Regions from separate parts of the Nonomuraea sp. NPDC049129 genome, predicted to be linked through region 1. Evidence: predicted binding sites of a transcription regulator. Region 1 holds the regulator's gene; the other holds the start of a gene.

Evidence for each region. Region 1 encodes HrcA, which represses chaperone genes, less so after heat shock. Its sites were predicted from a motif close to TTGGCACTCTCNNNNNGAGAGTGCCAA; they were not measured.
Region 2: a site for HrcA is predicted at 2,353-2,379, ahead of AB0B64_RS45620 (DNA starvation/stationary phase protection protein). Genes of this name have one in related genera too.

The regions. Positions count from the first base shown of each region.
Region 1 covers NZ_JBEZDU010000001.1:760,995-766,269, forward strand. Annotated here, with positions in the region: gene dnaJ (molecular chaperone DnaJ) at 1-1,053, opposite strand, end outside; gene hrcA (heat-inducible transcriptional repressor HrcA) at 1,065-2,078, opposite strand; gene AB0B64_RS03320 (hypothetical protein) at 2,223-2,987, shown strand; gene AB0B64_RS03325 (DUF3097 domain-containing protein) at 3,005-3,814, shown strand; gene AB0B64_RS03330 (DUF4870 domain-containing protein) at 3,811-4,620, shown strand; gene hemW (radical SAM family heme chaperone HemW) at 4,677-5,275, opposite strand, start outside.
Region 2 covers NZ_JBEZDU010000022.1:35,183-40,457, forward strand. Annotated here, with positions in the region: gene AB0B64_RS45605 (helix-turn-helix domain-containing GNAT family N-acetyltransferase) at 1-260, shown strand, start outside; gene AB0B64_RS45610 (hypothetical protein) at 242-565, shown strand; gene AB0B64_RS45615 (alkaline phosphatase PhoX) at 634-1,656, opposite strand; gene AB0B64_RS45620 (DNA starvation/stationary phase protection protein) at 1,813-2,280, opposite strand; gene AB0B64_RS45625 (helix-turn-helix domain-containing protein) at 2,389-3,246, shown strand; gene AB0B64_RS45630 (VIT domain-containing protein) at 3,243-5,275, shown strand, end outside.

The sequences.
Region 1 (5,275 bases):
CTGCTTGGCCAGCTCGCGCAGCAGCTCCTCCTGCGCCGGGTCGAGGCGCAGCGGGGTCTCCACGTTGACGTGGATGAGCAGGTCGCCGCGGCCCGTCTCGTTGAGCCGCTGCACGCCCCTGCCGTACATCGTGATGACCTGGCCCGACTGCGTGCCCGGCCGCACGTCGACCTCCTCGGAGCCGTCGAGCGTCTCCACGGCGAGGTTGGTGCCGAGCGCGGCGGCCGTCATCGGGATCTGGACCGTGCAGTGCAGGTCGTCGCCGCGCCGCTCGAAGATCTCGTGCGGGCGCTCGACGATCTCCAGGAAGAGGTCTCCGGGCGGGCCGCCGCCGGGGCCGACCTCGCCCTCGCCGGCGAGCTGGATGTGCGTGCCGTCCTCGACGCCCGCGGGGATGCGGACCTTGATCGTACGGCGGGTGCGCACGCGGCCGTCACCCGAGCACTCCTGGCACGGGTGGCGGATGATCGTTCCGAAGCCGCCGCACTGGGGGCACGGCCTGGAGGTCATGACCTGGCCCAGGAACGACCGGGTGACCTGGGAGATCTCGCCGCGCCCGTTGCACATGTCACAGGTGTCGGGGTGGGTGCCGGACGCGGCGCCCGCGCCCTGGCAGACCTCGCAGAGCACGGCCGTGTCGACGACCAGCTCGCGGGTGGTGCCGAAGGCGGTCTCGCGCAGGTCGAGCTCGACGCGGATGGTCGCGTTGCGCCCTCTCCTGGCCCGCGAACGGGGCCCGCGCGCGCCCCCGGCCGTGCCGAAGAAGGCGTCCATGATGTCGCTGAACGGGAAGCCCGCGCCGAAGCCGGCCGCTCCCTGGCCCGCGCCGGAGCCGCCGAAGGGGTCGCCGCCCAGGTCGTACATCTGACGCTTGTTGGCGTCGGACAGCACCTCGTAGGCCTGCGTGATCTCCTTGAACCGCTCCTGGGTCGCGGGGTCCGGATTGACGTCGGGATGGAGTTCGCGGGCAAGCCTGCGGTAGGCCTTCTTGATCTCTTCCTGACTGGCGTCACGGCGCACCCCGAGGGTGGCGTAGTAGTCGCTGTTTGCCACTTATCGACCTCTTATGATGCAGCCAGGATTTGGCTGACGTAGCGTGCCACCGCGCGCACGGCGCCCATCGTCACGGGATAGTCCATCCTCGTGGGGCCTAGCACGCCTAGCCGGGCCAGTTCGTTGTCGCCAGAACCGTACCCGGTTGCGACGATCGACGTGCCACGGAGGAACGGGTTCTCCGAGCCGATGCGCACGGTGAGCGTGGACGGGGTGTCTGTGGAAGTCTCGCCGAGCAGCCGCATGAGCACGACCTGCTCCTCCAGTGCTTCGAGCACATCGCGCAGCCCGGTCGAGAAGTCGGCCCCGGCGAGGTTGGCCGCACCGGCGAACACGATCTTCTCATCATGGCGCTCGACCAGCGTCTCGAGGAGCACCGACAGGATAGTGGCCACCACGGGACGGTCTTCGACGGGCAGCCGCTCCGGCAGGTCGGCGACCTGATCGGGGACGTTGAGCAGGCCGCAGCCGTCGAGGGAGGCGTTGAGCACCGCGCGCAGGTGCGCGATGCGGGTGTCCTCCACCACTTCGGGCAGCTCGACCACCCGCTGCTCGACGCGGCCCGTGTTGGTGATCAGCACGAGCATGATCCGCCGGTCGTGCAGGGGCACGAGCTCGACGTGCCTGACCGTCGAGCGGGTCAGCGTCGGGTATTGCACGACCGCGACCTGCCGGGTGAGCTGCGCGAGCAGCCGCACCGTGCGGGTGACCACGTCGTCGAGGTCGACCGCGCCGGCGAGGAACGTCTCGATCGCCCGGCGCTCCGCTCCGGAGAGCGGCTTGACCTGCGAGAGCCGGTCGACGAACAGGCGATAGCCCTTGTCCGTCGGCACGCGGCCCGCGCTGGTGTGCGGCTGGGTGATGTAGCCCTCCTCCTCCAGGGCGGCCATGTCGTTCCTGACCGTCGCTGGGGAGACCTTCAGGTTGTGGCGTTCGGCGAGCGCCCTGGAGCCCACCGGCTCATTGGTGGACACGTAGTCTTCGACAATGGCGCGGAGCACCGCCAGCTTCCGATCGTCGAGCACGCGCTCACCTCCTACCTCTGCCTTTCAGGAAACGACAGGTCTAGCACTCTGTGTTCCCGAGTGCCAAGTGTACGGCTCCCGCCCACAAGGTGCGATAACACCGGAGCTAGCGAGTGGCCGCCAATAGGGCGCACACTGGCCGATATGACCGACGACTCCCAGCCCCCCTCCTACGGTCCACCGCCGGGACAGGGTCCGTACCAGGGGCAACCTCCCCAGTACGGCCCGCCGCCGCCCCAATATGGTCCGCCGCAATACGGCCAGCAGCACTACCAGCCCGGCCCCTACGGGCAGCAGCAGCCGTACCAGCCCGGACCTTACGGCACGCCGCAGCGGTTCGGCCCTCAGGTTGACCCGAAGTTGATCAGACCGCGGTTGCGGTGGATCGCGGTCGCCTGGGGCCTGGCGCTGCTCGCCGGGCTGGTCGGGGTGGGAGTGTTCGTGAGCGGCATCCTGAACACGGTGGGCGCGGTGGCCCCGTCCAAGACGTTCACGGCGGGCCAGAGCGTCACCGTGCCGCTGGACCCGGCGGAGAAGCCGGTGGTGTACCTCGCCAGTGAGAGCCAGGTCCATTACATGTGCCGGATCGACGGCGGTCCCGGCCAGGCCAGGCTCGCCAAGACGTCCGGCACCGAGCGGGTCACCGTCAACGGCACGCAGTGGCAGCTCATCCTCGTGGTCAACGCGCCTGCCAAGGGCGACTACCAGTTCACCTGCACGACCCAGGAGCCGACCAACGTGCGCTTCGGCGTCGGCCGCGACTTCGCCGCCGCCGCGGGCGGGCTGGTGGGCGGTGTGGCGGCGCTGCTGGTGATCCCGGGTCTGGGCGTGCTGGCCGCCGTCATCACGACGATCATGGTGGTGACCCGGCGGAGCTCTCATCGCAAGCGCCTTGCGGCGGGCGGGTGATTTGCTACGGTCCCCGTGTGTACGACGGCGATGTTCTAGCGGGAAATTGGCGGCGGCCGGGCAAGGGCAAGATCCCCCAGGTGCCCGCCGAACTCGATCTGGTCGTGGAGGACGCCGAGAGCGGCTTCTGCGGCGCCGTGGTGGCCTGCGACAAGGAGGCCGTCACGCTGGAGGACCGTTTCGGCAAGCGCCGCCTGTTCCCGTTCGCGCCCGCCGCGTTCCTGCTGGACGGCAAGGTCGTGACGCTCGTACGGCCGGCCGCCCCGGGGGTGTCGAGCCCCAGGCGGAGCGCGTCCGGCTCGATAGCCGTCGAGGGCCTGCGGGCCAGGGTGGCCAAGGAGAGCCGCATCTACGTGGAAGGCGTGCACGACGCCGCCCTCGTGGAGAAGATCTGGGGCCACGACCTCCGGGTGGAGGGCGTCGTGGTCGAGTATCTGGAGGGCGTGGACGACCTGCCCGCGATCGTCGCCGAGTTCGGCCCGTCGCCGGAGCGTAGGCTGGGCGTGCTGGTCGACCATCTCGTGCCGGGCTCCAAGGAGAGCCGGATCGCCGCTCAGGTGACCTCACCCCACGTGCTCGTCGTGGGCCATCCCTACGTGGACATCTGGCAGGCGGTCAAGCCCTCCGTGCTGCGGATCCCGGCCTGGCCGGACGTGCCGCGCGGGGTGCCGTGGAAGGAGGGCGTGATCGCCGCCCTGGGCTGGCGGATGGAGCCGGCCGACGCGTGGCGGCGGATCCTCGGCGCCGTCTCGGCATTCACGGACCTGGAGCCCGAGCTGCTCGGCCGGGTCGAGGAACTGATCGACTTCGTTACGGAGGCACCATGAGCCAGGATCCCCCGCAGCCGCCGCCGGACGATGATGCGACGCGACGCATCTCGCAGTCGGACATCAACCCCGAAACCCCTCGGCAACCGGAGTACGGCGCCCAGCCTGGCTCCGGACCGACGCCCGGATACGGAGCCCAGCCTGGGTCGGGTCCCGCGCCCGGATACGGCGCCCAGCCAGGGTCCGGTCCCGCGCCCGAGTATGGCGGTCAGCCCGGCTCGGGGCCCGCGCCTGGGTATGGTGACCAGCCCGCTTACGGTTCCGGGCCTCAGAGCGGTCCTGGGTCGGGGCCACAGCCTGGCTACGGTTACGGGCAGCCTGGTTCCGGCGGCTACGGGCAGCCTGGTTCCGGCGGCTACGGGCAGTCGCCCGGTTACGGTTACGGGCAGCCGCCCACGCCGCCGCCCGGCTACGAGCAGCCCGGCTACGGCTACGCGGCCCCGCAGCAGCGTCCGCCGCACGTCCCCGGCGTCTACGGTCCGCGGCCGGGCAGCGACGACACCACGATGGCCATGCTGGCCCACCTGCTCGGCCTGCTCGTCTCCTGGATCGGCCCGCTGATCATCTACCTGATGAAGCGGGACGAGTCACCCTATGTCCGCGACCAGTCGGCCGAGGCGCTGAACTTCCAGATCACGATGTTCATCGGCTACGTCGTCGCGGGCCTGCTGACGGTCGTCCTGATCGGGATCATCCTGTTCCCCATCATCTGGATCGTGTCGCTGATCTTCCACATCCAGGCCGCCATCGCCGCCAACAAGGGCGAGAACTACCGCTACCCGATCGCCATCCGCATGGTCAGCTGAGCAGACCGCATACCAGGCCAATAGTCGGCTGAGCTGAGCCCGTACCAGGGCAATGCTCAGCCGAGCAGATCCCGCACCAGGGCATCGGCCAGGAGCCGGCCGCGCAGGGTGAGGACCAGCAGCCCCGCCTTGAACGGCTCCGGCTCCAGCAGACCGTCGCCCAGCGCCACCGCGACGGCCGTACGCGCGCCCGGAGCCACGTCGGCGACCGGGTAGCCGGAGGCCAGCCGGAGCTCCAGCATCAGGCGCTCGGCCTCGCGGTCGTCGTCGGCAAGCACTTCGCGCGCGTGCGCGGGCGAAGTGCCCGCGGCCAGGCGCTGCGCGTAGGCGGCCGGATGCTTGACGTTCCACCAGCGGGTGCCGCCCACGTGGCTGTGCGCGCCGGGGCCGACGGCCCACCAGTCGCCACCGGTCCAGTAGAGCAGGTTGTGCCGGCACCGCGCGTCGTCGTCCGTGGCCCAGTTGGACACCTCGTACCAGCGCAAGCCCGCCTCCGCCAGCAGCGCGTCGGCGATCTGGTAGCGGTCGGCGGCCACGTCGTCGTCGGGCATCGGCAGCTCGCCGCGCCTGATCCTGGCGGCCAGCCGCGTGCCCTCCTCCACGATCAGCGAGTAGGCGGAGACGTGGTCGGGCTCGGCGGCGATCGCCGCCTCCA
Region 2 (5,275 bases), on a different contig from region 1:
AGGACGACACCACCGCGCGGCTCCGGCTCCTGCTGGTCGAGCCGTCGGCCCGCGGACTGGGCCTGGGCGGACGGCTCGTGAGCGAGTGCCTGCGTCATGCCAAGGCCGAGGGCTACAAGCGGATCACGCTGATGACCCGCGACTGTCTGGACAGCGCGCGGCGCATCTACCAGGCCGCCGGGTTCGAGCTGGAAGCGGAGCACAAGGAGACGGAGAACGGGATCGAGGTCACCGAGCAGGAGTGGAGCCGCGACCTCTAGTTCACCGCCCGCTCAGAGCCTTCGCCTCCACGGTCGGCATCCTGGGCGCGCTGGTGCCGCTCGCCGTACCCTTCCTCGCGCAGGGCACGCTGGGACCGATCGCGATGACCGCGGCGCTGTCGGTGTCGTCGGCCATCGTGGACGTCAGCCCGTTCTCGACCACGGGCGCCCTGCTCGTGGCCAACGTCAGAGGCATGGACCCGGACGTCTTCTACCGCCGGCTCCTGACCTACGTCGCGGTGATCGTCGTGGCGGGCCCGCTCGTCGCCTGGGCGGTCCTGGTCGTCCCCGGCTGGCCCGGCTAGGCCCGTACTTCCGTTTTCCCCGCGATCGGCTTCCCCGCGATCGGCGGAGGTGGCGTGCGCGAACCGGGCTAGGCGCGGAAGGGGCCGGCCACCTCGAAGGTGCGGCCGTCCTCGCGGCCGCGTCTGGCCGAGAAGTAGAGCCGCCCGCCGTCGGGCGCGAACGCCAGCCCCGTGAGCTCGGCCCCGCTGAGGCCACCGAGCTTGAGGAACGGCGTGACCGCCCGGTCGGGGGTGATGACGTCGATCTCCGTCGACTGCCTGGCCACGTAGAGGTCGCCCGAGGGGGCGGCGGTGATCGCGCGTACGCCGTCGCAGATCCGGTCGAGCGTGGAGGTCTCGGCGTCGTAGGCCCACAGGCCGCTGTCGCCCTCGGTGGTGAAGTAGCAGACCCCGCCCGCGTAGTGGCAGCCCTCGCCGCCGTCGAAGTGGCGGGCGTCGTCTATCTGGTGGCGCGTGGCCTTGAGCACCGCGGCGGGCGACGGCACCGGCTTCCAGTCACCGGCGAGGCAGAGCACCTCCAGGGTGCCCTCGGTGAGATCGCCCCAGTCGCCGGGCCTGAACCGGTAGAAGCACCCGTCGGGCTCCCCCTCCGTCAGGTAGACGACCTGCCGGTCGGGGTCGCAGGCGGCGGCCTCGTGCTTGAACCGGCCCATGGCCAGGCGGGGGCGCCCGGCTCGCATGCCGTACGGATCGCACTCGAACACCCGGCCGCGGTCACCGAGCTCGCAGGAGAGCCAGCTGTGCCACGGCGTCGCGCCACCCGCCCGGTTGCGGTCGGTCCCGGACAGGATGCGGTACGCGTCGGCGATCGAACCGTCGGCGCGGAACCGGAGCGCGGACGCGCCGCCGAGCAGCGGCAGCTCGGAGTTGGACACGTAGATCCAGCCGGTGCCGTCAGGGAAGCACGCGCCGCCGTCGGGCGCCGCGTGCCACGTCAGCCCGGCCACCTTCTGGCCCGAGCGGGCCACGACCCGGCCGCTGAACCCCCCGGGCAGCGCCAGATCGTCGCCACCTGGCGGCTCCAGCGGGCCGTAAGGGCTCATCCCGCCCTGCCAGAGCGGGCCCGTGCGGAGGAGAGTCTTGCTGGACATCGTGAGGCCTCCCTCTAGGTGCCACGCTAGTCGACCCCGCCGACATGAATGACAGGGAGGCGCGAGATCAAATTCTGCGCGAAATCTCTGGCCACCGGATGAGCGCGGCGGTGCGCCGCCAGGGACCCGGAGCGCGGGCCCCGGGCTGTGGCGGCGTCAGCGCTGGGCCTGGAACATCCAGTGCTGCTTGTCGATGTCCTGAGCCACCGCGATGAGCAGGTCCTGGCTGACCGGGTCGGGCTCGTCGGTCGCGGCGACGCGCTCGCGCATTCGCTTGCCGACGGCCTCCAGGATGTCGGTCATCGTCGCCACGACCTTGCCGTCCTCGATCCAGCCGTTCTCCGGCTGCGAGAGCTTGGTGGACTTGGCGATGGTGGCCGCGCGGCCGTCCGGGTTGATGCTCAGGGCGACGGCGCGCTCGGCGATGGTGTCCGCGTGCTCACGGGCCAGGGCGGTGACCTCGTCGAGCTGGAGGTGGATCTGCCGGAAGTGCGGGCCGGTCAGGTTCCAGTGCATCTGCTTGGCGAGCAGCGAGAGATCGAGGAGATCGACCAGGGCTCCTTGCAGGGCCGTCGCGACCGTCTTCTTCGCGTCGCCCGAGAGCGGACCGGTGATCGTAGCCATGATGTGTTCCTCCCCGTGGTTCGACATCAGGGTCTCTATGCGATCCAGTCCCCTTTGCCCGCTTTCTCTTGGTTGACACTGCAATAGTGACAGTGTAATTGTGAAGGTATGAGCGAGACCTGGACCATCCGTGAGCTGGCGGAGCGCGCCGCCGACGCGTTGCGCGCGCACGCCCAGCCGCACGCGCAGCCGCTCAACGGCCGGGTCCGCGACGTGCCCGGCGAGCGGTTGATCAGGTGGTACACCACGATCGGCCTCGTCGACCCACCGCTGACCAGGCGTGGACGCATCGCCCAGTACGGCCGGCGGCATCTGCTGCAGCTCGTGGCCATCAAGCGGCTGCAGGCGGCCGGGCGGTCGATCGCGGAGATCCAGACCGCCCTGACCGGCGCCACGGACACGACCTTGGAGCGGACGGCCCACCCCGGCTGGTCGACTCTGGACGAGGACGTCGCGGCGACGGCGGCCGTTCTGGACGCCACGACGACTGGGACGACGGCGCCCCAGGGCGAGGCGGCTCAGGATGCGGCGGATCTTACGGAGGGCGAGACAGGCCTTGCGGAAGGCGAGACGCCTGAGGCGGCGGCCCTCCCCGACGGCTCGGCGACTCGATCCGGGAGCCCGCGCGGCCGGTTCTGGGCCGCGCACCCCGCCGATGCGACCGGCCCCGCCCTTCCGCATCCCCCGCCCACCGACGCTCCCCCATCCACCGGCATCGCCGACGTGCCCCTGCCCGCCGACGTTCTCCGACCGGCCGATACTCCTCCGACCGACGGCGCGGGCCGACCCGCACACCTCCCCCGGCCCAGGGGGCACGGGGCGCTGGTGCGTGGGATCAGGCTGACCGACGGAGTGACCCTCGTGCTCGACGGCGCCGGCCGTACCCCGGCTGAAGACGACATCCAGGCGGTACTCACCGCGGCGGCACCGCTGCTGGCGCTGCTCGAAGAGAGGAAGCTAGCATGAAGATCACTTCGCTCGAGCCCACCCGGTGCCTGCCGGTGCCGGACGCCGGGTTCGGCGCGCTGCGGACGGCGCGCGGGAACCTGCCTCTGGAGAGCGTCGACGTGTCCGCCGACATCTCCGGCCTGATGGCCGAGGTCGAGGTTACGCAGGGCTTCCGCAACCCGTACGACGTCACGCTGGAGGCCACCTACGTCTTCCCGCTGCCCGACAGGGCGGCGGTGACGGGGTTCAGGATGGAGGCCGACGACCGGGTGATCGACGGCGTGCTCAAGGAGCGCGGCCAGGCCAGGGCCGACTACGACCGGGCGCTGCGCGAGGGCAAGCGGGCCGCGATCGCCGAGGAGGACCGGCCCGACGTGTTCACGATCACAGTGGGCAACCTGCTGCCGGGCGAGCGGGTGACGGTCCGGCTCACGCTGAGCCAGCCGCTGCCGTACGAGGACGGCGCGGCCACGTTCCGCTTCCCGCTGGTCGTCGCCCCCCGCTACATTCCGGGCACGCCGCTCGACGGCCCCGGCGCCGGCGACGGCACCGCGCCCGACACCGACGCGGTCCCCGACGCCTCGCGCATCACCCCGCCCGTGCTCCTACCCGGCTTCCCCGATCCGGTACGCCTGTCGCTGACGGCGACGATCGACCCCGCCGGGCTGGACCTGCGGGAGCTGGCTTCCAGCCTGCACGTGGTCGAGGAAGAGGGTCATACGGTACGACTGCGGCCGGGCGAGCGGCTGGACCGCGACTTCATCCTGCGGCTGTCGTTCGAGGCCTCGACCGCGCTGCAGCTCGACGGCCGGGGCGCGTTCTCGCTGACCGTGCTGCCCCCGGCGCTGGAGTCGCCGCGCACGCCGCGTGACCTCGTACTGCTGCTGGACAGGTCGGGCAGCATGGGCGGCTGGAAGATGGTCGCCGCCCGCCGGGCCGCGGCGCGGATCGTCGACACGCTGACGGAGCAGGACCGGTTCGCGGTGCTGACGTTCGACTCGGTGGTGGAGGAGGCGTTCGAGGGGCTCGTGACGGCCTCGGACCGCAACCGTTACCGCGCGGTCGAACATCTCGCGCGCGTGGACGCCCGCGGCGGCACCGAGCTGCTTGAGCCGCTGCGCCGGGCGATCTCCCTGCTCCACGACCAGGACGGGCGCGAACGCGTCCTGGTGCTGGTCACCGACGGGCAAGTGGGCCACGAGGACCAGATCCTGGAGCAGACCGGCGGCGCGCTGTCGGCCATGCGGGTGCACACCGTCGGCATCGACCGGGCGGTGAACGCCGGGTTCCTGGGCCGGCTGGCCGGTCTGGGCGCGGGCCGCTGCGAGCTGGTCGAGTCGGAGGACCGCCTGGACGCCGCCATGGAGCAGATCCACCGCCGCATCGGCGCGCCTCTCGTGACCGACCTGTCCCTCAAGGGCCTCGACGTGGAGCCGGGCACGGTCACCCACCTGGGCTCGATCTTCCCGGGCGTCCCGCTGCGCGTGCACGGCCGCTATCGGGACGGCTCATCGGTGACCGTACGCGGGCTGGCGTCGGGCGCCCCGTGGGAGCAGCAGGTGACGGGCACCGTGGTGGACAACCCGGCGATCCGCGCCGTCTGGGCCCGCGCGCACCTGCGCGAGCTGGAGGACCGGTACGCCATGGGCGAGCACGAACTGGAGGCGGAGATCGTCCGGGTCTCGCTGGAGAACGGCGTCCTGTGCCGCTTCACCGCCTACGTGGCGATCGACACCAGAAAGGTGGCGGAAGGCGAGCCGGAGCACCGCGTCATCCAGCCCGTGGAGCCGCCGAGCGGCTGGGAGCTGCCGCAGAACCCGCCGATGATGCCCTTCATGGCCCAGGCCGCAGTGATGGCCGCGCCCTCCCGCCCCATGTCGATCCCCGACCCGGGCTTCGCCCCCGGCCAGAGTCACGGCCTCATGGGCACCCAGGAGACCGGCGCCTCAGACGCTACCCGCCGCTCCAGGGGGGTCGACTGGGAGGCGGAAGCGGGTCCCGGCGGCGCCCCCCGCAGCCCCGGCGGAGGCTCGGCCGGTGGTTTCGG